DNA from 4 places in the Mesorhizobium sp. Ca11 genome. Region 1 is predicted to be linked to each of the others. Evidence: predicted binding sites of a transcription regulator. Region 1 holds the regulator's gene; each other region holds the start of a gene.
What was found. Region 1 encodes PhoB, which activates phosphate uptake and scavenging genes when phosphate is short. Its sites were predicted from a motif close to TGTCATNNANCTGTCAT; they were not measured.
Positions count from the first base shown of each region.

Region 2: ppk2 (polyphosphate kinase 2) is a predicted target of PhoB. The motif match lies at 3,119-3,135, and genes of this name have one in related genera.
Region 3: LB538_RS16045 (LTA synthase family protein) is a predicted target of PhoB. The motif match lies at 3,361-3,377, and genes of this name have one in related genera.
Region 4: LB538_RS26585 (PhoX family protein) is a predicted target of PhoB. The motif match lies at 3,718-3,734, and genes of this name have one in related genera.

Region 1 covers NZ_JAIUHU010000009.1:55,864-61,429, forward strand. The annotation lists gene pstC (phosphate ABC transporter permease subunit PstC) at 1-820, shown strand, start outside; gene pstA (phosphate ABC transporter permease PstA) at 824-1,675, shown strand; gene pstB (phosphate ABC transporter ATP-binding protein PstB) at 1,672-2,475, shown strand; gene phoU (phosphate signaling complex protein PhoU) at 2,496-3,203, shown strand; gene phoB (phosphate regulon transcriptional regulator PhoB) at 3,220-3,909, shown strand; gene LB538_RS17620 (ROK family protein) at 4,243-5,484, opposite strand.
Region 2 covers NZ_JAIUHU010000006.1:32,596-38,161, reverse strand. The annotation lists gene hemB (porphobilinogen synthase) at 1-509, shown strand, start outside; gene LB538_RS12330 (GNAT family N-acetyltransferase) at 466-1,101, opposite strand; gene LB538_RS12325 (dihydrofolate reductase family protein) at 1,286-1,930, shown strand; gene ppk2 (polyphosphate kinase 2) at 2,112-3,032, opposite strand; gene LB538_RS12315 (aldo/keto reductase) at 3,284-4,327, shown strand; gene LB538_RS12310 (glycosyl transferase family 90) at 4,333-5,304, opposite strand; gene LB538_RS12305 (GntR family transcriptional regulator) at 5,404-5,566, opposite strand, start outside.
Region 3 covers NZ_JAIUHU010000008.1:96,264-101,829, reverse strand. The annotation lists gene fabF (beta-ketoacyl-ACP synthase II) at 1-686, opposite strand, end outside; gene LB538_RS16060 (acyl carrier protein) at 721-957, opposite strand; gene fabG (3-oxoacyl-[acyl-carrier-protein] reductase) at 1,156-1,893, opposite strand; gene fabD (ACP S-malonyltransferase) at 2,196-3,149, opposite strand; gene LB538_RS16045 (LTA synthase family protein) at 3,426-5,351, shown strand; gene LB538_RS16040 (NAD(P)/FAD-dependent oxidoreductase) at 5,555-5,566, opposite strand, start outside.
Region 4 covers NZ_JAIUHU010000020.1:84,395-89,960, reverse strand. The annotation lists gene LB538_RS26610 (DMT family transporter) at 1-262, shown strand, start outside; gene LB538_RS26605 (SulP family inorganic anion transporter) at 272-1,993, opposite strand; gene LB538_RS26600 (helix-turn-helix domain-containing protein) at 2,127-2,396, opposite strand; gene LB538_RS26595 (phosphatase PAP2 family protein) at 2,487-3,188, opposite strand; gene LB538_RS26590 (hypothetical protein) at 3,207-3,545, opposite strand; gene LB538_RS26585 (PhoX family protein) at 3,798-5,566, shown strand, end outside.

The sequences.
Region 1 (5,566 bases):
GTGGGAGGCCCTGTCGAAGTTCGGCTTCTCCTTCCTGACCACCGAATCCTGGAACCCGGTCACCGAGAACTTCGGCGCGCTCGCGCCCATCTACGGCACCATCGTCACTTCGGCCATCGCCATTCTCATCGCCGTGCCGATCGGCATCGGTATCGCCATCTTCCTGACCGAGCTTTGTCCGCGCCCGCTCAGGCGTCCGATTGGCATCGCCGTCGAGCTGCTCGCCGGCATTCCCTCGATCATCTACGGCATCTGGGGCCTGTTCGTCTTCGCGCCGTTCCTGCAGACGACTGTGCAGCCCTTCATCATCAGTCTTTTCCACGGCATACCGGGGCTCTCCAGCCTGTTTGCCGGTCCGCCCTACGGCATCGGCTTGCTGACCTCGTCGCTGATCCTCGCCATCATGGTGCTGCCTTTCATCACCTCGATCACCAAGGACGTGTTCGACACGGTGCCGGCGGTGCTGAAGGAATCGGCCTACGGCATCGGCTGCACGACCTGGGAAGTGACCCGGCGCGTGACCATCCCCTATACCCGCATCGGCATCATGGGCGGCGTCATGCTCGGCCTGGGCCGCGCGCTCGGCGAGACGATGGCCGTCACCTTCGTCATCGGCAACGCGCACCGCATCAGCGCCTCGCTGTTTGCGCCGGGCACGACGATCTCGGCGACCATCGCCAACGAATTCACCGAAGCCGACGGCAACCTCTATACATCCTCGCTGGTATCGCTCGGCCTGATCCTGTTCATCATCACCTTCATCATCCTCGCGCTCGCACGCTACATGCTGTTGCGCATCGATAGCCGCACGGGAGCCTGACCGATGTCGACTGCCGCATCGCTTCACCAAAGCCGCAAGCGCAAGAATGCCGTGATGATGACGCTGTGCGTCGTCGCGGCGGGCATCGGGCTGGCCTGGCTGGCGCTGATTCTCGGCGCCCTGCTCTACAAGGGGCTTTCCGGGGTGTCGCTCTCCGTGTTCACGGAAATGACGCCGCCGCCCGGCGATGCCGGCGGCCTGCTCAATGCCATCTACGGCAGCATCGTCATGACGATCATCGGTATCGTCGTCGGCACGCCGATCGGCGTGCTGGCCGGCACCTACATGGCCGAATACGGACGCTTCTCGAAGCTTACGACGGTGGTGCGCTTCATCAACGACATCCTCTTGTCGGCGCCTTCCATCATCATCGGCCTGTTCGTCTACGAGCTGATGGTGCGGCCGATGGGGCACTTCTCGGCGATTGCCGGCGCGGTCGCGCTGTCGATCCTGGTGATCCCCGTCGTGGTGCGCACCACCGAGGACATGCTGAACCTTGTGCCCAACGCGCTGCGCGAAGCAGGCACCGCCATCGGAGCACCGCGCTGGGTAGTGATCCGCTCGGTTGCCTATCGCGCGGCGCTCTCCGGCATCGTCACCGGCATCCTTTTGGCGATCGCCCGCATCTCCGGCGAGACGGCGCCGCTTCTCTTCACCGCGCTCAACAACCAGTTCTGGTCGAGCAATCTCAATGCGCCGATGGCCAGCCTGCCGGTAACCATCTTCCAGTTCGCTCTCAGCCCCTACGAGGAATGGCAGCAACTGGCCTGGACGGGCGCACTCATAATCACCCTGACGGTTCTCGGGCTGAGCATCATCGCCCGCAGCCTAACCGGACGCAGAGAGGACAGATGAAACCGATGTTGTCCACCGACCTGAACGCAGCCGACACGACCGTCGAGAAGGCCAAGATCGAGGTCAAGAACCTCAATTTCTACTATGGCCAGTCGAAGGCGCTGAAGGACATCAACCTGTCCCTGCCCGAGCGCAGCGTGACCGCCTTCATCGGCCCGTCGGGCTGCGGGAAGTCGACGCTGCTGCGCGTGCTCAACCGCATCTACGAGCTCTATCCGAAGCAGAGCGCCGAGGGCCAGGTGCTGCTCGACGGCAAGAACATCCTCGACCGCTCGCAGGACCTCAACCTGCTGCGCACCAAGATCGGCATGGTGTTTCAGAAGCCGACGCCGTTCCCGATGTCGATCTACGAGAACATCGCTTTCGGCGTCAGGCTCTATGAGAAGATCAGCAAGGCTGAGATGGACAGCCGCGTCGAGCAGGCGCTGAAGCGCGCAGCACTCTGGAACGAGGTCAAGGACAAGCTCAACGCCAGCGGCCTCAGCCTCTCGGGCGGCCAGCAGCAGCGCCTGTGCATCGCCCGTACCGTTGCTGTGAAGCCCGAGGTCATCCTGCTCGACGAGCCGGCCTCGGCGCTCGATCCGCTGTCGACCGCCAAGATCGAGGAACTGATCGACGAGCTGCAGGCCGACTACACGATCGTCATCGTCACCCACAACATGCAGCAGGCGGCGCGCGTGTCGCGGCAGACGGCGTTCATGTATCTGGGCGAGCTGGTGGAGTTCGACCGGACCGAGAAGATCTTCACCTCGCCCCGCGAAAAGCGCACGCAGGACTACATCACCGGCCGCTTCGGCTGAGCTCATACGAGGACATCATCATGGCCGAACATACCGTCGCTTCCTTCGACGAGGATCTGAGGCAGATCAGCCGGCTCATCAACGACATGGGCGATCTCGCCGCCTCCATGGTCGGCGCTTCGACCAAGGCCCTGCTCGAGACCGACAATGCCATGGCGCAGCGCGTCGTTTCCGACGATGCTATCATGGACGCGCGCCAGCGCGAGCTCGACGACCGCGCCATCACGCTGATCGCCAAGCGCCAGCCGATGGCCGACGACCTGCGCAACGTGGTCGGCTCGATCCGCATGGCAGGCGACCTCGAACGCATCGGCGACCTCGCCAAGAACATCGCCAAGCGCGTCGGCTCGGTCGGCGTCAGCGCCGCGCCGCGCGACCTCACGCATTCGATCGATTCCATGGCGCAGCTGGTGCTGATCCAGGTCCAGGCCGTGATCCAGGAATATACGGTGGGCGACGCCACGGCGCTGGCCAAGCTTCGCAACGACGACGAGCGCATCGACGTCAAATACACATCCGTCTTCCGGGAACTCCTGACCTACATGATGGAAGACCCGCGCAACATAACCGCCTGCACGCATCTTCTGTTCTGCGCCAAGAATCTCGAGCGCATCGGCGACCATGTGACCAACATCGCCGAGAACGCCTATTATGTGCTGACCGGCACGCAATTGCCCGCGAATCGTCCCAAGCAGGACGAGACGACAATGTCGGCGCCGGCGGCCTGACGAAGGGTATCTGCCAATGATCGCGCCACGCATCATGGTGGTGGAGGACGAGGAGCCGCTTGGTGTGCTGCTCCGCTACAATCTCGAATCCGAGGGTTACCAGGTCGAAGTGGTGACCCGCGGCGACGAGGCCGAAATCCGCCTTCAGGAAAACGTCCCCGACCTGCTCGTGCTCGACTGGATGGTACCCGCGGTTTCCGGCATCGAGCTCTGCCGGCGCCTCAGGATGCGGCCCGAGACCGAGCGGCTGCCGATCATCATGCTGACCGCGCGGGGCGAAGAAAGCGACCGCGTGCGCGGCCTCTCGACCGGCGCCGACGACTATCTGGTCAAGCCGTTCTCGACGCCGGAGTTCATGGCGCGCGTCAAGGCGCTGCTGCGCCGCGCCAAGCCGGAGGTGCTGTCCAGCGTGCTCAAGGTCGGCGACATCGTGCTCGACCGCGAGTCGCACCGCGTCTACCGCAAGAAGAGCGAGATCAGGCTCGGCCCGACCGAGTTCCGGCTGCTGGAATTCATGATGCGTCATCCCGGCCGGGTGTTCTCGCGCAGCCAGCTGCTCGACAATGTCTGGGGCGAGACGATCTATATCGACGAACGCACCGTCGACGTCCATGTCGGCCGCCTGCGCAAGGCGGTCAACAATGGCCGCATGCCGGACGTCATCCGCACCATCCGCGGGGCGGGTTACGCGATCAGGGAAGATTAGGGATAGGGGGCCGAGACGCTGACGGGTTCTGTGTCTCCAGCATCGGATCGCGTGCATTGGCGGTTAGCCGAGACGCTTGTGCTTCGTCATCCACGGGCGGAGCAAGGAGCGCAGCGACGCAGCGCAGATCCGAGGATCCATTCCGTGATGTCGATGCGTTGCGACAGTCCAGAATTCTGTGCCGCTGCGCTCGACGCGTGAGGTAGCGGCATGGATTCCAGGGTCTCCGCGACGGAGCTTCGCTCCTGCTCCGCCCTGGAATGACGAAGCTGCGGGGCCTTCCCTTCGCTAATTCAAGCGTCTGCTGCTGTCCCGGACCTCTTCAAGGCTGCCTCAGGCCACGTTCTTTCCCGTCCCCACTCTTGCCTGGCCTCCCGGCGCGAAAATCTCCTGGTCGACGAAGGTCAGCGCGCGCATGGCGCAGCCTTCGCGGATCAGCGGCAACTCGTTCGGCTCGGTGTCGAAGGAGATCGATTCGGAGTGCTGGCCGCCGGCCGTCTGGGCGATCGCTTCCCTTAGCGCCGGCTCGATTAGGTCGAAGGCGGCCGCGCTGACGCCGACCATGGCGACAGGCGCCGGGTCGATGAGGGCGAACAGGCTGCCGAGACCGAAACCAAGCGCTTCGCCGGCCCGGCGGTAAGCCTCCCGTTCGGGGCCGTCCCTCTCGCGCGCCTTCGCGGCAAGGGCCCGCATGTCGGCGTCGCCGACGTCGACTGGCTCGGCGTCCTCGCTCATTTTCATGGCGCTGCGCCAGATCGCATAGTTGCCGGCATAGGCCTCGACGCAGCCGCGGCGGCCGCAGCGGCAAAGCGCCCCGCCCGGGCGGTGGATCATGTGGCCGAACTCGCCGCCGGAGGAATGCGTCCCGGTGAACAGCGCACCCTTGAGCACGAGACCCATGCCGATGCCGTGCGACAACAGGATGGCGATGAAGTCGTCGCGATAGCGCTCCGGGTCGCGCCATTGCAGCGCCACCGCCATCATGTTGCAGTCGTTCTCCATGGTGGCGGAGATGCCGAACTCCTTCTCGAGAATGTCGGCGAAAGGAATGTCGGTCAGCGGCGTTATCGGCGACCACAGCATGGAGCGCGCATGCGAATCGGTGATGCCCTGAATGCCCATGGCGATGCGGGCGACGCTGCCAATGTCGAGGTCGGGATCCTGCAGCCGGCGCCGCACGATCGCCACACATTCGCCGATCAGCTCGTCGCGGGGCATAACAAGCGTGTCCAGGCGCTGCTGCTCCTCGGCAACAACTTGGCCGGCATAGTCGATCACGGCGACCGACAGGAAGTTCAGCGACAACACCACGGTCAGCACCGCGGCGGCTTCAGGGTTCAGCGCCAGGCCGATCTGCGGCCGGCCGCGTTTCAACGCCGTCGGCTCGCTGGCCTTGCTTTCGGTGAGAATGCCCTCCTGGATCAAGTCGGCGGAGATCGCCGAAATGGTCGAGTGGCTGAGCCCGGTGGTGGCGGCAATTTCGGTCCGTGATGGCTGACCGGCGCGGCGTACCGCCGAAATCACCATGGCGCGGTTGCGCCGGCGCAAATCGTCATGGCGGATTCCGACCGACATCGTTTCGCACGTCCTCCCCAGTCATCGCGGCCTTGTGATAATGCCATGGCCTGTCGCTGACACGCTAGGGATTGTGGCAGAA
Region 2 (5,566 bases), on a different contig from region 1:
CGGGCGCCGATATCATCGCTCCGTCCGACATGATGGACGGCCGCATCGGCGCCATCCGAGACGCGCTCGACGCCAACGGCTTCCAGGACGTGGCGATCATGTCCTATGCGACGAAGTTCGCCTCGGCCTTCTACGGACCCTATCGCGAGGCGGTCGGCACGGCCGGCCTGCTCAAGGGCGACAAGAAGACCTACTATATCGACCACGCCAATTCCGACGAGGCCGTGCGCGAGGCCGAGCAGGACCTCGCCGAGGGCGCCGACATGCTGATGGTCAAGCCCGGCCTGCCCTATCTCGACATCATCCGCCGGCTGAAGGACGAGCTGCGGATGCCGACCTTCGCCTATCAGGTGTCGGGCGAATATTCGATGATCAAGGCAGCGGCCGCCAATGGCTGGATCGACGGCGAAAAGGCGATGCTGGAATCGCTGCTTGCGCTGAAGCGGGCGGGCTGTGACGGCGTGCTCACCTATTTCGCGCCGGTGGTGGCGGAGATGCTGAGGGGCTAGCCTCGAACGCCCGCTCCGTTTTCGTGCGGGTAAGCCGCATGATTGGCCGTTCCCTCGTTGGAGACGGCACGCGGACGAAACCCATGCGCTCGAAGGTCGAGACATAGCCGCTGCTTGACGCACTGGGCGACAGCTCCGCGTCTATCGGATAGGCCTCCACGGCTGGCGCGCCGCTCTTGAACGCAAGCGCCACCGCGCCTTCGATCAATGCGGTGGCGATCCCTCGCCTGCGATAGCCGATGCGAATATAGAGACAAGACAGCGACCATACCGGCACATCGTCGCCAGCCCTCAGCCGCCAGACCCTGCCCAGATGCGGCAAGGCACTGCGCGGCGTTATCTGACACCAGCCGACGGCCTTTTCCCTTTCGAATGCAAGCAAACCTGGGGGCGGTCCTCTTTCCACCACCGTCTTGAACGCCGACCGGTTGCGATCAGCCGGTTGCTTGCGGTAGCCGGCGCCGATGCGCCAGTACATGCACCAGCATCCCGCCGCCGCGCCCTTTTCGCCGAACAGGTCCTCGAGCGCGGGCCACAACTGCGGTGTGAGCACCCGTATGGCAAACTTCTGATCCTGGGGTCGAGCGGTCATCGCGCAGGCATAACGTTACCCTGACCGGAGAAACGCTGTCACAGATCGCCTCGAGGAACAACCGGGTCGGCAGGATGGCCCATCTGAAAGTCGTCAGCCCGCTGGAATAAACTGCTTGCAATACGCAATCAGTTAAGCTATCCCAAAGACTGATTTCGAATTACAACTGGTTTAGGAGGCAGCCATGTCCAAGTTGCGTGTCAACGCTTTCACCTTGTCGCTCGACGGTTACGGCGCCGGTCCCGACCAAAGCCTCGACACGCCGCTGGGCGTCGGTGGCGAAAAGCTGCACAAATGGATGATCAAGACCCGCTCTTTCCACCAGATGATCGGCAAAGATAGCGGGACCACGGATACCGACAACGATTTTGCGGTCCGCAGCTTCGAGAATGTCGGCGCGTGGATCCTCGGTCGCAACATGTTCGCGCCGAGCCGCGGCGAATGGCCGGACGACAAATGGAAAGGCTGGTGGGGCGACAACCCGCCCTATCATGTACCGACTTTCGTGCTGACGCACTACAAACGCGCACCGATCGAGATGGAAGGTGGTACGACTTTTTACTTCGTTACTGACGGCATCCATTCGGCGCTCGAACAGGCGAAGGCAGCGGCCGGCGGCAAGGATGTGCGGGTCGGCGGCGGCGTTTCGACCGTACGGCAGTATCTCGAGGAGAGGCTGATCGACGAGATGCATCTGGCCATCTCGCCTATCCTGCTCGGCTCGGGCGAGCATCTGTTCGCCGGGCTCGACATGCTGAAGCTGGGGTATCAGTGCACGGAACAGGTTGCCACGGCGGATGCCACGCATGTGATGATCGGGCGGGCGTAGGCCAGGCTTCTCCTTCTCTCTTGTGGGAGAAGGTGGCCTCGCGAAGCGAGGTCGGATGAGGGGTGCTCCAGCTTGGCGACGAGCTGGAAATCGTCACCGCCTCATTTCTTCCAACACCCCTCATCCGTCTCGGCGCTGCGCGCCGATCCACCTTCTCCCACAAGGGGAGAAGGAGGGCGCCTCAATACTTCTCCGGCACGTAGAGTTCGCGCGGCAGGACCTGGCGCTCATATTCTGGATTGAAGACGCGCTCCGGCAGCGTGATTTCCTCGTGTGGAACCTCCTCATAGGGCATCTGCTGCAACAGATGGTCGATGCAGTTCAGCCGTGCCCGCTTCTTGTCGTTGCCCTCGACGATGAACCAGGGCGCTTCCGGAATGTTGGTGCGGGCGAAGGTCTCTTCCTTGGCCTTGGTGTATTGCTCCCAGCGCACACGCGACTGCAGGTCCATGGGCGAGAGCTTCCACTGCTTCATCGGATCGTGGATGCGCATCAGGAAGCGCATCTGCTGCTCCTCGTCGGTGATCGAGAACCAGTATTTCACCAGGGTGATTCCGGAACGGACCAGCATGCGCTCGAATTCGGGCACGTCGCGGAAGAACTCCTCGACTTGGTCCCCATTGGCAAAGCCCATCACCCGCTCGACGCCGGAGCGGTTGTACCAGGAGCGGTCGAACAGCACGATCTCGCCGCCCGCGGGCAGATGCGGCACGTAGCGCTGGAAATACCATTGCGACTTCTCGCGCTCGGTCGGCGCCGGCAATGCCACGACACGGGCGATGCGCGGATTGAGCCGCTGCGTGATGCGCTTGATGACGCCACCCTTGCCGGCGGAATCGCGGCCTTCGAAGACCACCACCAGCTTCTTCTTGTGGTAGGCGACCCAGGACTGCAGCTTGATCAGCTCCGACTGCAGCCTGAGCAGCTCGCGAAAATAGGTCATGCGCTCGATGGAGGGCGGATGCGACTTCTTGTAGATCTTGGCGATCTCGAGCGAGAGCGCCGGCTCGGACAGCTCCAGCTCATAGTCCTCGTCGAGCGTATCCTCGAGCTCGGCCTCCAGCCAGTCCTTGGCTCCGGAATTCGGTTTCAGTTCATTCATCGCGCTGCTCCGTCTGCCTGTCAGCCATCACCGCTTCGGAAGCCCCGGCCGGACACTCCGTAAGCCGACTGAGATACAGAGGCGCAATGACGGTTTTATTGCAATCGCCCGGCAGCTGCATCGACATGGAAGATATGTGATCGACCCCGTATCGATAGCGGGGCGACAAGCGGCGGGAATTGTCCTACAAATCCCTCGCTCTTTCCGGCGCTCGCCACGGCGCTTCTTCAAAACAAATTGCGAGGACCGACATGGAATACCGCACGCTCGGCCGATCCGGCTTGAAAGTCTCGACATTGACGCTTGGCACCATGACCTTCGGCGGCACCGGTCCGTTCGCCGCCGTCGGCAATTCGGATCTTTCGGAAGCCCAACGCATCATCGACACCTGCATCGATGCCGGCATCAACCTCATCGACACCGCAAACGTCTATTCCAATGGGCTGTCGGAAGAGATCATCGGCGAGGCGCTTGGCGGCAAGCGCAAGAACGATGTGCTGATCGCCTCGAAGGCGCGCATGCGTATCGGCACCGGCCCCAATGACGAAGGCCTGTCGCGCCATCACCTGATCCGCGAGTGCGAAAAGAGCCTGAAGCGGCTCAGGACCGACGTCATCGACGTCTATTTCGTCCACCAATGGGATGGGCTCACCCCGGTCGAGGAAACGATCGCGGCGCTCGACACCTTGGTCAATCAGGGCAAGATCCGCTATATCGGCTGCTCCAACTGGTCGGGCTGGCAGGTAATGAAGGCTCTTGCCGTCAGCGACAGCCGCCATCAGGCCCGTTTCATCACTCAGCAGATCCACTACACGCTGGAAGCGCGGGAGGCCGAATACGAATTGCTGCCGATCTCGGTCGACCAGGGCCTCGGCGTGCTCGTCTGGAGCCCGCTGGCCGGCGGACTGCTCTCCGGCAAATACCATCGCGACAGCCCGACCGCGCGCCAGATCGGCGGCTGGACGGAACCGCCGATCCGCGATGAGGATCGCCTGTGGCGCATTGTCGACGTGCTCAACTTCATCGGCAAGGCACGCGGCGTTTCGGGCGCGCAGGTGGCGCTTGCCTGGCTGCTCGGCCGACCGGCAGTAAGCTCGCTGGTGATCGGCGCGCGCAACGAGGCGCAGCTCAAGGACAACCTCGCCGCGGCAAGCCTGTCGCTCACCGAGGACGAACGGCAGCGTCTCGACATCGTCAGCCGGCCGCCGGTGCTTTATCCCTATTGGCACCAGCAGTTCACGGCCAGGGATCGTTTCGGGCCGGCCGACGAGGTGCTCGACCGCTCTCACGCTTAAAACGCTCAGCCGGCGATAAAGCGCCAGACTTCCGCGTCGGGCTTAATCTGCCCGCTCAGCACGAAATATTTGTAGAGGACGAGCAGCGAGATCGCCTGCTCGTCCTGCTCATTGCCGAATCTGCGGCAATAGGCATTGGCGGCGGCGGTTATCCGTCCCGCCTCGTCGGGATGTTTTTCGAAATAGGCCACCTTGTCGAGCAGGTCGGAGAAATCCGGCTGCAGGGGCACATAGTGGACGTTGGGCTCGACCTGGGCTTCGGCGAACCAGGTTTCGTAGGTCGGTTCCGGCATGAGGCAGAGTGAATTGGAGCTCATGATCCATTTCAGGTTCGTCGCGACATCATTGCCTTCGAGCGAGACGATGTAGCGATACTGTCGCTGCTGCTCGATGTTCAGGAACGGCTTGCGGTATCCGTCCGGCGCATCGGCCCTGTGGGAACCCGCATCGCAAATCGGCAGGTCGGCGGCTTTTTCGACGAAGCGGGTGCGAATCGGATTGTTGAGATGACCGCGCCAGACCACCATCGGACGCTTGGCGGCGAAAGACAGGTTGTCGGGCGGCATGTAGAAGTGACGGAACTTGTTCAGCTTCATCAGCACGCCGTTCGCATTGTCGTCGCCGATGGGCCGGTCCTTGACGATCCTCGGGAACTCCGGAACCCCGACAACGTCGCCGAATTCGAAATCGATCAGCAGGCCGGGATCGAAATAGCGCGCGAATTCCTTGAGGTCGTAATAATACATGCTGGAAGAGGACGGCAGCTTGCCGACGGCTACGGCGTCCGGACTGGGCACGAACGGGTGTTCCAGCTTGTTGTAGTAGTTCAGCCGCTCGCGAACCGTCTTGCCCGAAAGCATGGCCTGTTCAAGCCGGCTGGCGAGGCGGTCGCGAAACAGGGACTGCGGTGCGCGGTCGCGCGCGAAATTGCGCGCGTAATAGAACAGCTTTGCGGCGGTTCGAGAGAGTGTGGCCATACGTCCGCGAGTTCAGCAAGTTCCCCTCGTCTCCTACAGCATTCTCCCGGCCATGTTGCAAGCCCGCTAATGCAACCGGCGTTGTGTCGACGCTTTCCCTCAAGCCGCGACCACGGCAAACCCGCGTGCGCGCAAACCGCGCCGGTCGTCATGCAATGAGGTGACCAGCCGATCTCGGCTGCCGGCGATGTGAGCGGAAAGCAGTCGCGCCGCTTCATCGGCATCGGCGCTCCTGACGGCGGCGAGGATGGCATGATGTTCG
Region 3 (5,566 bases), on a different contig from region 1:
GGACGCGACGCTGTTTCGGGGCTGTCATTGCGCTCGGTGGACAGCGCCCGGCAGGCCGCGAAGCCGGCAATCGACAGCCGGGTGACCGGCGCCTCGGCGCCGCCGGCCAGCATCACATCGGCATCGCCCCACATGATCAGCCGGGCGGCGTCGCCAATGGCGTGCGCGCCGGTCGAGCAGGCAGTGACCACCGCATGGTTCGGGCCTTTCAGGCCGTGGCGGATGGAAACCTGGCCAGAAACCAGATTGATGATCTGTCCGGGGATGAAGAAGGGGCTGATGCGGCGCGGGCCGCGTTCCTTCAGGATCATCGCGTTCTCGGCGATGCCGTCGATGCCGCCGATGCCGGAGCCGATCAGAACGCCGGTGGCGCACTGGTCCTCATGTGTCTCAGGCTTCCAGCCGGAATCGGCCAGCGCCTCGTCGGCGGCCGCGATGCCGTAGAGAATGAACTCGCCGATCTTGCGCAGTTCCTTCGGCTCGAGCACAGCCTCCGGATTGAAGGTGCCGTTCGAGCCGTCGCCGCGCGGAATGATGTGGGCGATCTTGCAGGCAAGATCGTCCACCTCGAATTCGGTGACACGCCGGCAGGCGCTGCGGCCGGAGAGCAATTCCCGCCAGCTATGCTCGACGCCCATGCCGAACGGCGAAAGCAGGCCAAGGCCCGTGACGACGACACGCCTCATCGCAGGTCCTCCCCGGTTATGCCTGCGAAAGAACTCAGGCCGAGGCCTTGTCGATATACTTGACGGCGTCGCCGACGGTGAGGATGGTCTCGGCCGCATCGTCCGGAATCTCGACGCCGAACTCTTCTTCGAACGCCATGACGAGTTCAACCGTGTCGAGGCTGTCCGCGCCCAGATCGTCGATGAAGCTCGCCTGCTCCGTCACCTTGTCGGCATCGACGCCGAGATGCTCGATGACGATCTTCTTGACGCGCTCTGCGGTGTCACTCATTTGGGGCAATCCTCGTCTTAGGTTGTCTATCTTCGTTAGCGGGCGGAATGCCGCTAATCAAGCTGAAAGATGGTCTTGCGGGCAACGCAACGCCACAGGACCGGTTTTTGCCCGAACCGCCGGGTTGCGGGCCGCATTACACGAAAAATGACGGGCGTCCAAGCCGAAATGGCTGTTTTCACAGGCGCCCGCCCTGCCTCAGATCATTGCCATGCCGCCGTTGACGTGAATGGTCTGGCCGGTGACATAGGCCGCCTCATTGGAGGCGAGATAAGCGACGGCGGACGCCACTTCAACGCTGGTGCCCATGCGCCGGGTCGGGATCGCGGCCATGATCGTCTCTTTCTGCTTGTCGTTGAGCTTGTCGGTCATGGCCGATTCGATGAAGCCCGGGGCGACGCAGTTGACGGTGATGTTGCGGGTGGCGATCTCCTGCGCCAGCGACTTGGAAAAGCCGATCATGCCTGCCTTGGAGGCGCAGTAGTTGGTCTGGCCGGGATTGCCGGTGACGCCGACCACCGAGGTGATGTTGATGATGCGGCCATGGCGGCGGCGCATCATCGGATGCGTCAGCTCGCGGGTCAGCCGGAACACGGCAGTAAGGTTGACCTCGATCACCGAATCCCAGTCGGCGTCCGACATGCGCACGAACAGGCCGTCCTTAGTGATGCCGGCATTGTTGACCAGGATGTCGACGCCTTCGAGATCGGCCTCCGCTTTCTGGCCGAGCGCCTTGACCGCGTCGCGGTTCGTCAGGTCCGCCGGAAACAGTTTTACGCGGTCGCCCAATTCGCCCGCCAAGGCTTCCAGCTTCTCCACACGGGTTCCGTGCAGGCCGACGATCGCGCCCTGGCTGTGCAGCACCCTGGCGATCGCCTCGCCGATGCCTCCCGATGCGCCGGTGACGAGCGCCTTCCGGCCGGTCAGTTCGAACATATCTTCAACCTCATTTTTCCAGACGGCTGCAAGCAGTCGCGTTCCGTATACGTCATATCGTCCAAGTCACGCTAGACAAGCGTCGGACATTGGCGAAGGCCTCCTTCCCGTCGTCATCCACGGGCGGAGCGGGAGCGAAGCGGACGCGTAGACCCGAGGATCCATGCCGTGACATTGGCCGAAGGATGCAACGGAGCAGAATTCTGCACCGCGGCGGCACTTCCAAGTCACGGCATGGATTCTAGGGTCTGCGCTGCGTCGCTTCGCTCCTTGCTCCGCCCTAGAATGACGAAAACGGGGCCTCACCCCAAAGCCGCCAGCGCGGCCTCGACTTCCGCCGCCGTGCCCACGGCGCCGGTGGCGATGTCGCGGTTGATGCGGCGCGCCAGGCCCGACAGCACCTTGCCTGCGCCGACTTCATAGAGGCTCGCGACGCCGTTGGCGCCAAACCATTCCACCGTCTCTCGCCAGCGCACCCGGGCAACCACCTGCTCGACCAGGCGGCGGACGATCTCATCGGGGTCGCTGGTCGGGGTTACGGTGACGTTCGAGACGATCGGAACCACCGGCGCGGATTTCGCGACACCGGCCAGCGCCTCGCGCATTATGTCGGCGGCAGGCGTCATCAGCGCCGAATGAAAGGGGGCGGAAACCTGCAGCATCAGCGCCCGCTTGGCGCCTTTTTCGGTGCACAGCTTCGCCGCCAGCTCGACCGCCGGCCTGGCGCCGGAGATCACCAGCTGGCCGCCGCCATTGTCGTTGGCGACCTGGCAGACGGAGCCGTTGCCGACCTCGCGAGCTGCCTCGGCGCAAGCGGCCTCGACGTCGGCCTGTTCCAGCCCGATGATCGCGGCCATGGCGCCCTCGCCGGCCGGCACCGCCGCCTGCATGGCGTTGCCGCGGGTCCGAAGCAGCCGCGCCGCGTCGCCGACCGAAACGAAGCCGGCCGCAGCAAGCGCGGAATATTCACCAAGCGAATGGCCGGCGACATAAGCCACCTTGTCCTTCAGCGAGAAGCCGCGCGCTTCGAGCGCGCGCATCGCCGCCAGCGACACCGCCATCAGCGCCGGCTGGGCATTGGCGGTCAGCGTCAGCGTCTCTTCCGGCCCTTCCCAGATGAGTTTCGACAGTTTTTCGCCGAGCGCTGCGTCCACTTCCTCGAAGATGCGACGCGCTTCGGGGAATGCATCGGCGAGGTCCTTGCCCATGCCGACGGCCTGGCTGCCCTGTCCCGGAAAGGTGAATGCGACGGCCATTTTGAGGTCTCTCCAGAGGCTGGTTTTGTCTGCCTCTGGCGCAAGGCGGACAGCCAAGTCAAGCCCGCAGGCGTCTCTTCGGCCTGCATTTCGGTCGGAAATCCTGCTGACTGCCTGTTCCAAAAGGCCTTTTACTTGATCACACCTGATGAAAACCGCTCACGTTTAGTTTGCTGGCTCTTCTTATTTCCGCCACAGGCGCTAGCTTTGCGTGACATTTCGATGACAGTGGCGTGACGCGAGTGGAAGACGCGTGACAAGGGCCGGGGAAGCAAAGTGGCAAGGATCAGAAAAGGCGCGGCCAAACCCGCGCCGCAATTTTTGGAAGACGATCCGTCCACCGGCTATCTGCCGGGACGAGCCTGGCCGACCGTACGCTACGGCCTGTCGACGCTTCTTGCCTCAGCCCTGCTCGTCTTCGCGATCGAGCTGATCGTACGCGGCGATTTCTTCGGCACAGTCGATTTCTTCATGCAGCCCTTCAAGCCCGGCTGGACCACCATCATCGTCTTCGCCCTGGTGCTGCTCGGGCTGGACGCCATACTCGGCCGAAGCCACCAGAGCCTGATGATCGTGGCGCCGCTGACGCTGGCGCTGGCCTTTGTCGGCCACCAGAAATCGCGTTACCTCGGCGACCCGCTCTATCCCACGGATTTCCTGTTCGCCCGCCAGATCATGGCGCTGATGCCGCTCCTGGTGCGCGAGCGCCCGTGGACGGCCGTCATGCTGGCGGTCGGCATCGTAGGCGGTCTGACGCTGCTCGTCTACGGCTGGCGGACCTGGCGCCGGCGAGTACCCATCCTCAGCCGCAAGGGCCGCATGGCGCGGCTGGCGCTTGCCGTGCCGCTGCTCGCCTTCTTCGTCTCGATCATGGACTACGCCACCTTCTCGTGGACGCGCGACCGGCTGCAGATCATCCCGATCATGTGGGACCAGAAGGAGAACTACGCCTCCAACGGCTTTGCGCTGGCCTTCGCGATGAACGTGCCGATGGCGCATGTCGCGGCGCCGCCCGGCTATTCCGAGAAGACGATGGCCGCGATCCAGCGCCCCGACGCCGCCGCTTCCATGCCGGACGAGAAGCCGGATATCGTGGTGGTGATGAGCGAATCCTTCTGGGATCCGACGCACCTGCCCGGCGTCACCATCAAGCCCGACCCGATCCCGACGGTCAGGGCGTTGCGCTCCGGCTCGATGTTCTCGCCCGAGTTCGGCGGCATGACCGCCAATATTGAGTTCGAGGCGCTGACCGGCTTTTCCAACGCCTTCCTGCCGGCCGGCTCGATCCCCTATCAGCAATATGTGCGCACCCCGACCCCGTCGCTGGCGACCTTCCTGAAGAGCCAGGGTTACCGGGCGCGCGCCATCCATCCCGGCACCAACTGGTTCTGGAACCGCGGCGCCGTCTATGCCGATTTCGGCTTCAACGACTTCCGCTCCGAAGAGACGCTGCCGCCGATGGAAAAGCGCGGGCCGCTGGCTTCCGACGCGGCGATGACCGACGAGATCATCCGCGAGGCCGACACCAGCGACGATCCGGTGTTCCTGTTCGCCGTCAGCCTGCAGAACCACGGTCCTTACGAGCCCTACCGCTACTACAACCCGACGCATTCGATCGACGCGCCGATCAGTTCCTGGGCGCGGGAATCGCTGCTTTCCTATGCCGAGGGGTCGGCCGACGCCGACCGCGGCCTGCAGCGCCTGATCGACTGGGCGAAGGCCCGCCAGCGGCCGACCATCATCGCCTTCTTCGGCGACCATCTGCCGCCGCTCGGACCCGTCTATGTCGAGACCGGCTTCCTCAAGGACAATGTCGCGCCGCGCAAGGAGCCGGCGGTCGCCGCGCTCGAACACCACGATACGCCTTTGGTTATCTGGTCGAACCGCTCCGGTCCGGTCGAGAACATCGGCTCGGTGAGCCCGGCCTTCCTGCCCTATCATATCCTGACCACGGCAGGCATCAGCCACCCCTATTACACCGGCTTCCTCGGCGCGCTGCGCGAACACTACCGGGTGGTCGACCGCAACCTGCTCCTGTCGCCCGTGGGCGAAGCAACGCCGGATTGGGCGAGGCAGAAGCAGATCGATCCGAAGATCAACGATTTCCGGCTCATCCAATACGACATGATGTTCGGCAAGCGGCTCTCGGCGCCCGATTTCTTCCCCGAGACGGTGAACAGGCTGGTCGCGCATACAAGCTGAGCTGACCGGCGGTCACAGCCGATCGCGGCTATCCCGGTCCGTGGCGGGAAACGATGCTCCGATGCCGGGCCTTGGAAAGATTTCGTCGCTGCGATTTAGAGCAATTCCAGGAAAAGTGTGAGCGGTTTTCCCTCCGAAATTGCGTAAAAAACAAGGAGATAGGGCGTTTCGCCGTTTCCGTGAAACGGTGAACGCGCTAGACGTCAAAAGCCTGG
Region 4 (5,566 bases), on a different contig from region 1:
TTGGCTCCCCTTGGCAGGCGTGGCGATGCTGTCGCTCGCCGGCCAATTCCTGATGAGTTGGTCCTACGCCCGTGCCGAAGCGCAATATCTCATCCCGACAGAATACTCGGCCTTCATCTGGGCGATCGCGCTTGGCTGGTCCTTCTTCGGTGAGAAGGTGGCCTGGACCACGCTGGCGGGCGCATGTCTCATCGTCGCCGGCTGCCTGATCGCCGCACGAGCCAGCCCCAAGCTTGCCGAGCCGATCGAAGCGACGGTTTGAGCAGGGCGCCTACGCCGTCTCCGCTTTTCCGCCCAGTTGCGCCCGCGCGTCACGGATCGAGGCTGCATAGGTCACCAGCGGCCGCTTGACGCCATGGCTTATCAGGGTGCGCCTGACTTGCGACGAGGCGCCCGCGATGATGAAGCGTCCTCCGGCGCGCCTTGCGTTGTTCGCGGTGCTTTCGATGACGTTTGCCGCGGTCGAATCGAGGAAGGGCACCGCCGAGCAATCGAGGATGAAGTTCCTGCGCTGGTCGGCGATACGGTCCAGCACGGTCGCGATCGTTGCCGCAGCGCCGAAGAAGAACGCCCCCGATATGCGATAGATGACAGTATCAGGATCGGTGGCGGCGGCGAGGTCATAGGCAACGCGCCCGCCATTTGCGTCGTCGGCGCGGTCCTCCGTCACCGGCGGGACATGCGCCTCCACCTCGACCGAACGCGCCATCCGCCCGATGAACAGCAGAGCGCCCAGCGCAAAGCCGATCACGATGCCGGTGGTGAGGTCGCGGAAGATGACAAGTCCGAAAGTGACCAGAAGCACCAGGGCGTCGCCCCAGGACGATCGGATCAGCGCCAGGAAGGCGGGCTTCTCCACCATGTTCCAGGCCACCGTGGCCAGCACCCCGGCGAGCGCCGCCAGCGGGATGTAGCTGGCAAGCGGCGCAGCCACCAGCATGAACAGCAGCAGGAAGGCGGAATGGAATATTCCCGACAACGGTCCATGCGCGCCCGCGCGGATGTTGGTCGCCGTGCGCGCGATCAGTCCAGTCACGCAGATCCCGCCGAACAGCGCCGAGCCGATATTGGCGATGCCCTGTGCCACCAGTTCGCAGTTGGAGCGGTGCCGTCGTCCGGTCATACCGTCCGCGACCACGGCGGAAAGCAGCGATTCGATTGCTCCGAGCAGAGCGAAGGAAATTGCGTCGGGCACCACGGAGACGAGCTTCTGCGCATCCAGCGCCGGAAGAGCCGGATCCGGTAACATCCGCGGAATGCCGCCGAATTGCGTTCCGATCGTCTCTACGGGAAGACCGAGAAGCGTCGTCGCCAGCGAGGCCGCAGTCACCGCGATCAGGAGGCCCGGCCACGAAGGGCGCCAGCGCTTCATGGCCACGATGATCCCTATCGTCAGCGCGGCGAGCGCAATGGCCGCCGGATTTGCCGTTCGGGCCGCCTTGCCGAGCGCGATAAGCCGCGGCAGCAGGTCGCCTGGCTCCTTGCCTGGCAGCGTCAGGCCGAACAGGTCGTGCAACTGGCTGGACAGGATGATGATGGCGATGCCCGCAGTGAAACCCACCGTCACCGGATAGGGAATGAACTTCACATAGGCGCCGAGCCTGAGATAGCCGGCCGCGAGCAGGAAGACGCCGGCCATGAGCATTGCCAGGATCAGTCCGTCGACACCGTGCCGGTCGACCGTCGAGGCCACGACCACGATGAAGGCGCCGGCGGGCCCGCCGATCTGGAAACGGCTGCCGCCAAGCGTGCCGACGATGAAACCGCCGATGATCGCCGTAAACAGTCCGCGCTCGGGCTCCACATGCGAGGCGATCGCGATCGCCATCGACAGCGGCAACGCCACGATGGCGACTGTCAGGCCGGCGATCACATCCGCCCTCAGCTGCTTGAGGTGGTAGCCCTCGCGCAGCACCGTCACCAGCTTTGGTGTGAACAGCTCGGCGAAGGTCGGCCGTGCTTGGTGGTGAATTGCCCGCCGCGCCTGATCCATGAACTGCTTCCGCTCCACAGGGCGGCGGGATCGTCGGCTGGACGTCGGCGGTCGCCGTCGCGATAAAACCGTTGCGACGCCGCATCGCTGCCCGAAAACCGGCAACGGTTCCCGAGACGGACACGGTTGCGGCTCAGCCCTGCGGGTTCTGCGCCACGGTGGCCTTGAGGCGCACGCCCCTGCCGCCGCGTTCGCTGGTCTGGTTCTCGCCGATCAATTCCACCCCGACCTCATCGAGGGCATGGATGACCTTCATCAGCGTGTCAACGACGCCTCGCACGACGCCCTCGCTCGCTTCCATACGCTGTATCGTCGGAAGCGAAACGCCGGCGCGCTCGGCAAGCGTTCGCTGGTCGATACCGGCCAACGCCCTTGCGGCGCGCATCTGCGCAGCAGTGATCATCGGCCAGAACCTTTGTCTGAGTCTGCGATATCAATGGATAATACAAGCATAGTGATGTTTCAAGCGTCATTTATGTAGATGGGACATCGGTTATTCGCTATCCTTGACGACTTTGCGTCGCTGCAGCAGCCGCGCCGCAAGCCAGCACAGCATGGCCCAGGCAAAACCTGCGCACCAGCCTGCAAGCACGTCGGAGGGCCAATGCACTCCGAGATAGACGCGGCTGGCGCCGACCAGCACGGTGGTGAGCACAGCAAAGCCGAGCACGAAGACCTTGGTCGTCCGGTCCGGCAGGAAGCGGGCCGCCAGCGAGCCTAGCGTCAGATAGGTCACGGCCGACAGCATGGCATGCCCGCTGGGGAATGAGAGCGAGGTCTCGGTGACGAGATGCGAGACGAGATCGGGCCGCGGCCGGTCGACCTCGAGCTTGAGCAGGCTGGAGAGCGCTTGCCCGCCGGCGACGGCCGCGAACATGAACAGGGCTGTCGAGGGCCTGCGGATCAGGAGCAGATAGGCGATCGTCGCCGTCGTGATCAGCGCCAGCACGGCCGTGCTGCCCAGCGCGGTGATGTCGCGCACCGCGCCCTCCAGCCAAAGCGGGCCGATCGGGCTATCCGGCTGCCCGGCGCGGCGGAAGGCGAGCAGGATCTCCGTATCGAAGGTATGCGGCGTCGTGGCGCGCGCCACCTCCATGAGTTCCACCAGGCCCCACAGCCCGCCGGCGATCACCAGCCCAGCCAGCAGCACCGGGAATTCCAACCTGTTGAGGAGCGCGTTGGCGGTCGATTTCATTCGAGCCCTCAGGTCCAGCTACAGCCGCTGCATATAGGGCCCGAGCGTGATCAGCGCGACCGCGGCGATCGCCAGCACCATGCCGATCGCCTGCAAGGCATTGAGCCGTTCGCCGAAGAAGGCGAGCGCCACGACATTGACCGCGACGAGCTGGATCACCGCCGATAGGCTGAACGATACCGACATGCCGAACTCGCGCACCAGTCTCAGCATGATCAGATTGCCGGCCGAGTAGAGCGCCAGCGTCAAAAGGAGCTTGGCCAAGCTCGGCGCCATCCCCCATTGCTTGGCCGCCGTCGCCGCCAGCAGGAATATCACGGTCGAAATGCCGAGCTGCGCCAGTCCCCAGAAACTCACCTTGCCGTCCCTTTTTTGAAGCGCCGTCGCCACGCCGGCCAGCCCTTGTTTCCGAAGCGGGCGATGCCGTCAAGCTGACCGCAGCGAAGCGCAGGCGCTCAAGGGACTGAAGCCGGGTGTCGCAAAAGCCGCCGCGAGCCGGCAAACAACTATTGCGGTTCTATCACGGCAGTGTCACGAAAATGTGATGGGCGCGCTTTAGGGGTCGAAAGGTCAAAATCCCCAGCCACTCAGAAGCCAGAGGACAAACTCATGACCGTGACCCCTGAGACCCGTTTCCGGACCAGCCAGCTCGAGGAAAATGACGGCCCGCCGGTCAACCCGACCGACAACAGCACCATGGGCGAGATCATCGCCGCGCGTTTCTCGCGCCGCGGCTTTCTCATGGGTTCGCTGGCCGTGTCGGCCATCGCCGCCACCGTCAGCCCGCTGGCGCTGATTGCGGCCGACGAGGCGCGCGCCGCTGAGGCTTCGGCCTTCAAGTTCGACGAGCTCGAAGCCGGCATCGACGACAAGCACCATGTCGCGCCCGGCTATGACGCCGACGTGCTGTTGCGCTGGGGCGATCCGCTGTTTGCCGATTCCCCCGACTTCGATCCGCTGAAGCAGTCGGCCGAAGCCCAGGCAAGACAGTTCGGCTACAACAACGACTATGTCGGCTATATTCCGATCGACGGCTCGGCCGAGCACGGCCTTTTGGTCGTCAACCACGAATACACCAACCCGCATCTGATGTTCCCCGGCATCGTCTCGGTCGTCGAGAAGGACGGCAAGAAGAAGGCCGAGGTGGCGCCGCTCTCGAAGGAGCAGGTCGATGTCGAGATGGCCGCGCATGGCGGCACCATCGTCGAGATCCGCAAGCAAGGCGGCAAATGGCAAGTGGTGCGCGACGGCAAGCTCAACCGCCGCATCATGTCGACCACCGAGATGGCGCTGTCCGGCCCGGTCGCCGGCCATGACCGCGTCAGGACCAATGCGGACCCGTCCGGCACCAAGGTCTTCGGCACGCTCAACAATTGCGCCGGCGGCGTCACGCCCTGGGGCACCTATGTGATGGCCGAGGAGAACATCCACGGCTATTTCTCGGGCGAATTGCCGGAGGGTCACAAGGAAGCCGCTAATTACAAGCGCCTCGGCATTCCGGAAGGCGCTTATGAGTGGGGCGCGCATTACGACCGCTTCAACCTTGCCAAGGAGCCGAACGAGCCCAATCGCTTCGGCTGGATCGTCGAGGTCGACGTCAACGATCCGAACTCGGTGCCTAGAAAGCGCACCGCCATGGGCCGCTTCAAGCATGAGGGTGCCGAGTCGATCGTCGCCAAGGACGGCCGCGTCGTTTTCTATCTCGGCGACGACGAGCGCTTCGACTATATCTACAAATTCGTCACCGCCGGCACGTTCAACCCCAATGACCGCGCCGCCAACATGAACCTGCTCGACGACGGCACGCTGCATGTCGCCAAATTCGCCGAGGACGGCTCGGTCGAATGGATGCCGATCGTTTTCGGTCAAGGCCCGCTGACGGCGGAGAACGGTTTTGCTTCCCAGGCCGACGTTCTCATCGAGACGCGCCGCGCCGCCGACCTGCTCGGCGCCACCAAGATGGACCGGCCGGAGGACATCCAGCCCAATGCCGGCAACGGCAAGGTCTATGTCATGCTGACCAACAATTCCAAGCGCAAGGCCGAGCAGGTCGACGCCGCCAATCCGCGCGCCGAGAACGCTTTCGGCCACATCATCGAGATCGTCGAGGACGGCGGCGATTTCGCCGCCACCAAGGGCAAATGGGAAGTGCTGTTGAAATGCGGCGATCCGTCCGTTGCCGATGTCGGCGCCACTTTCTCGACCGCGACCACCGCCCATGGCTGGTTCGGCATGCCGGACAATTGCGCCGTCGATTCCGCCGGGCGCCTGTGGGTCGCCACCGACGGCCAGGGCCCGAAGGCCACCGGCCGCACCGACGGCCTCTGGGCCGTCGATACCGAGGGTGCCGCGCGGGCAACGTCGAAACTGTTCTTCCG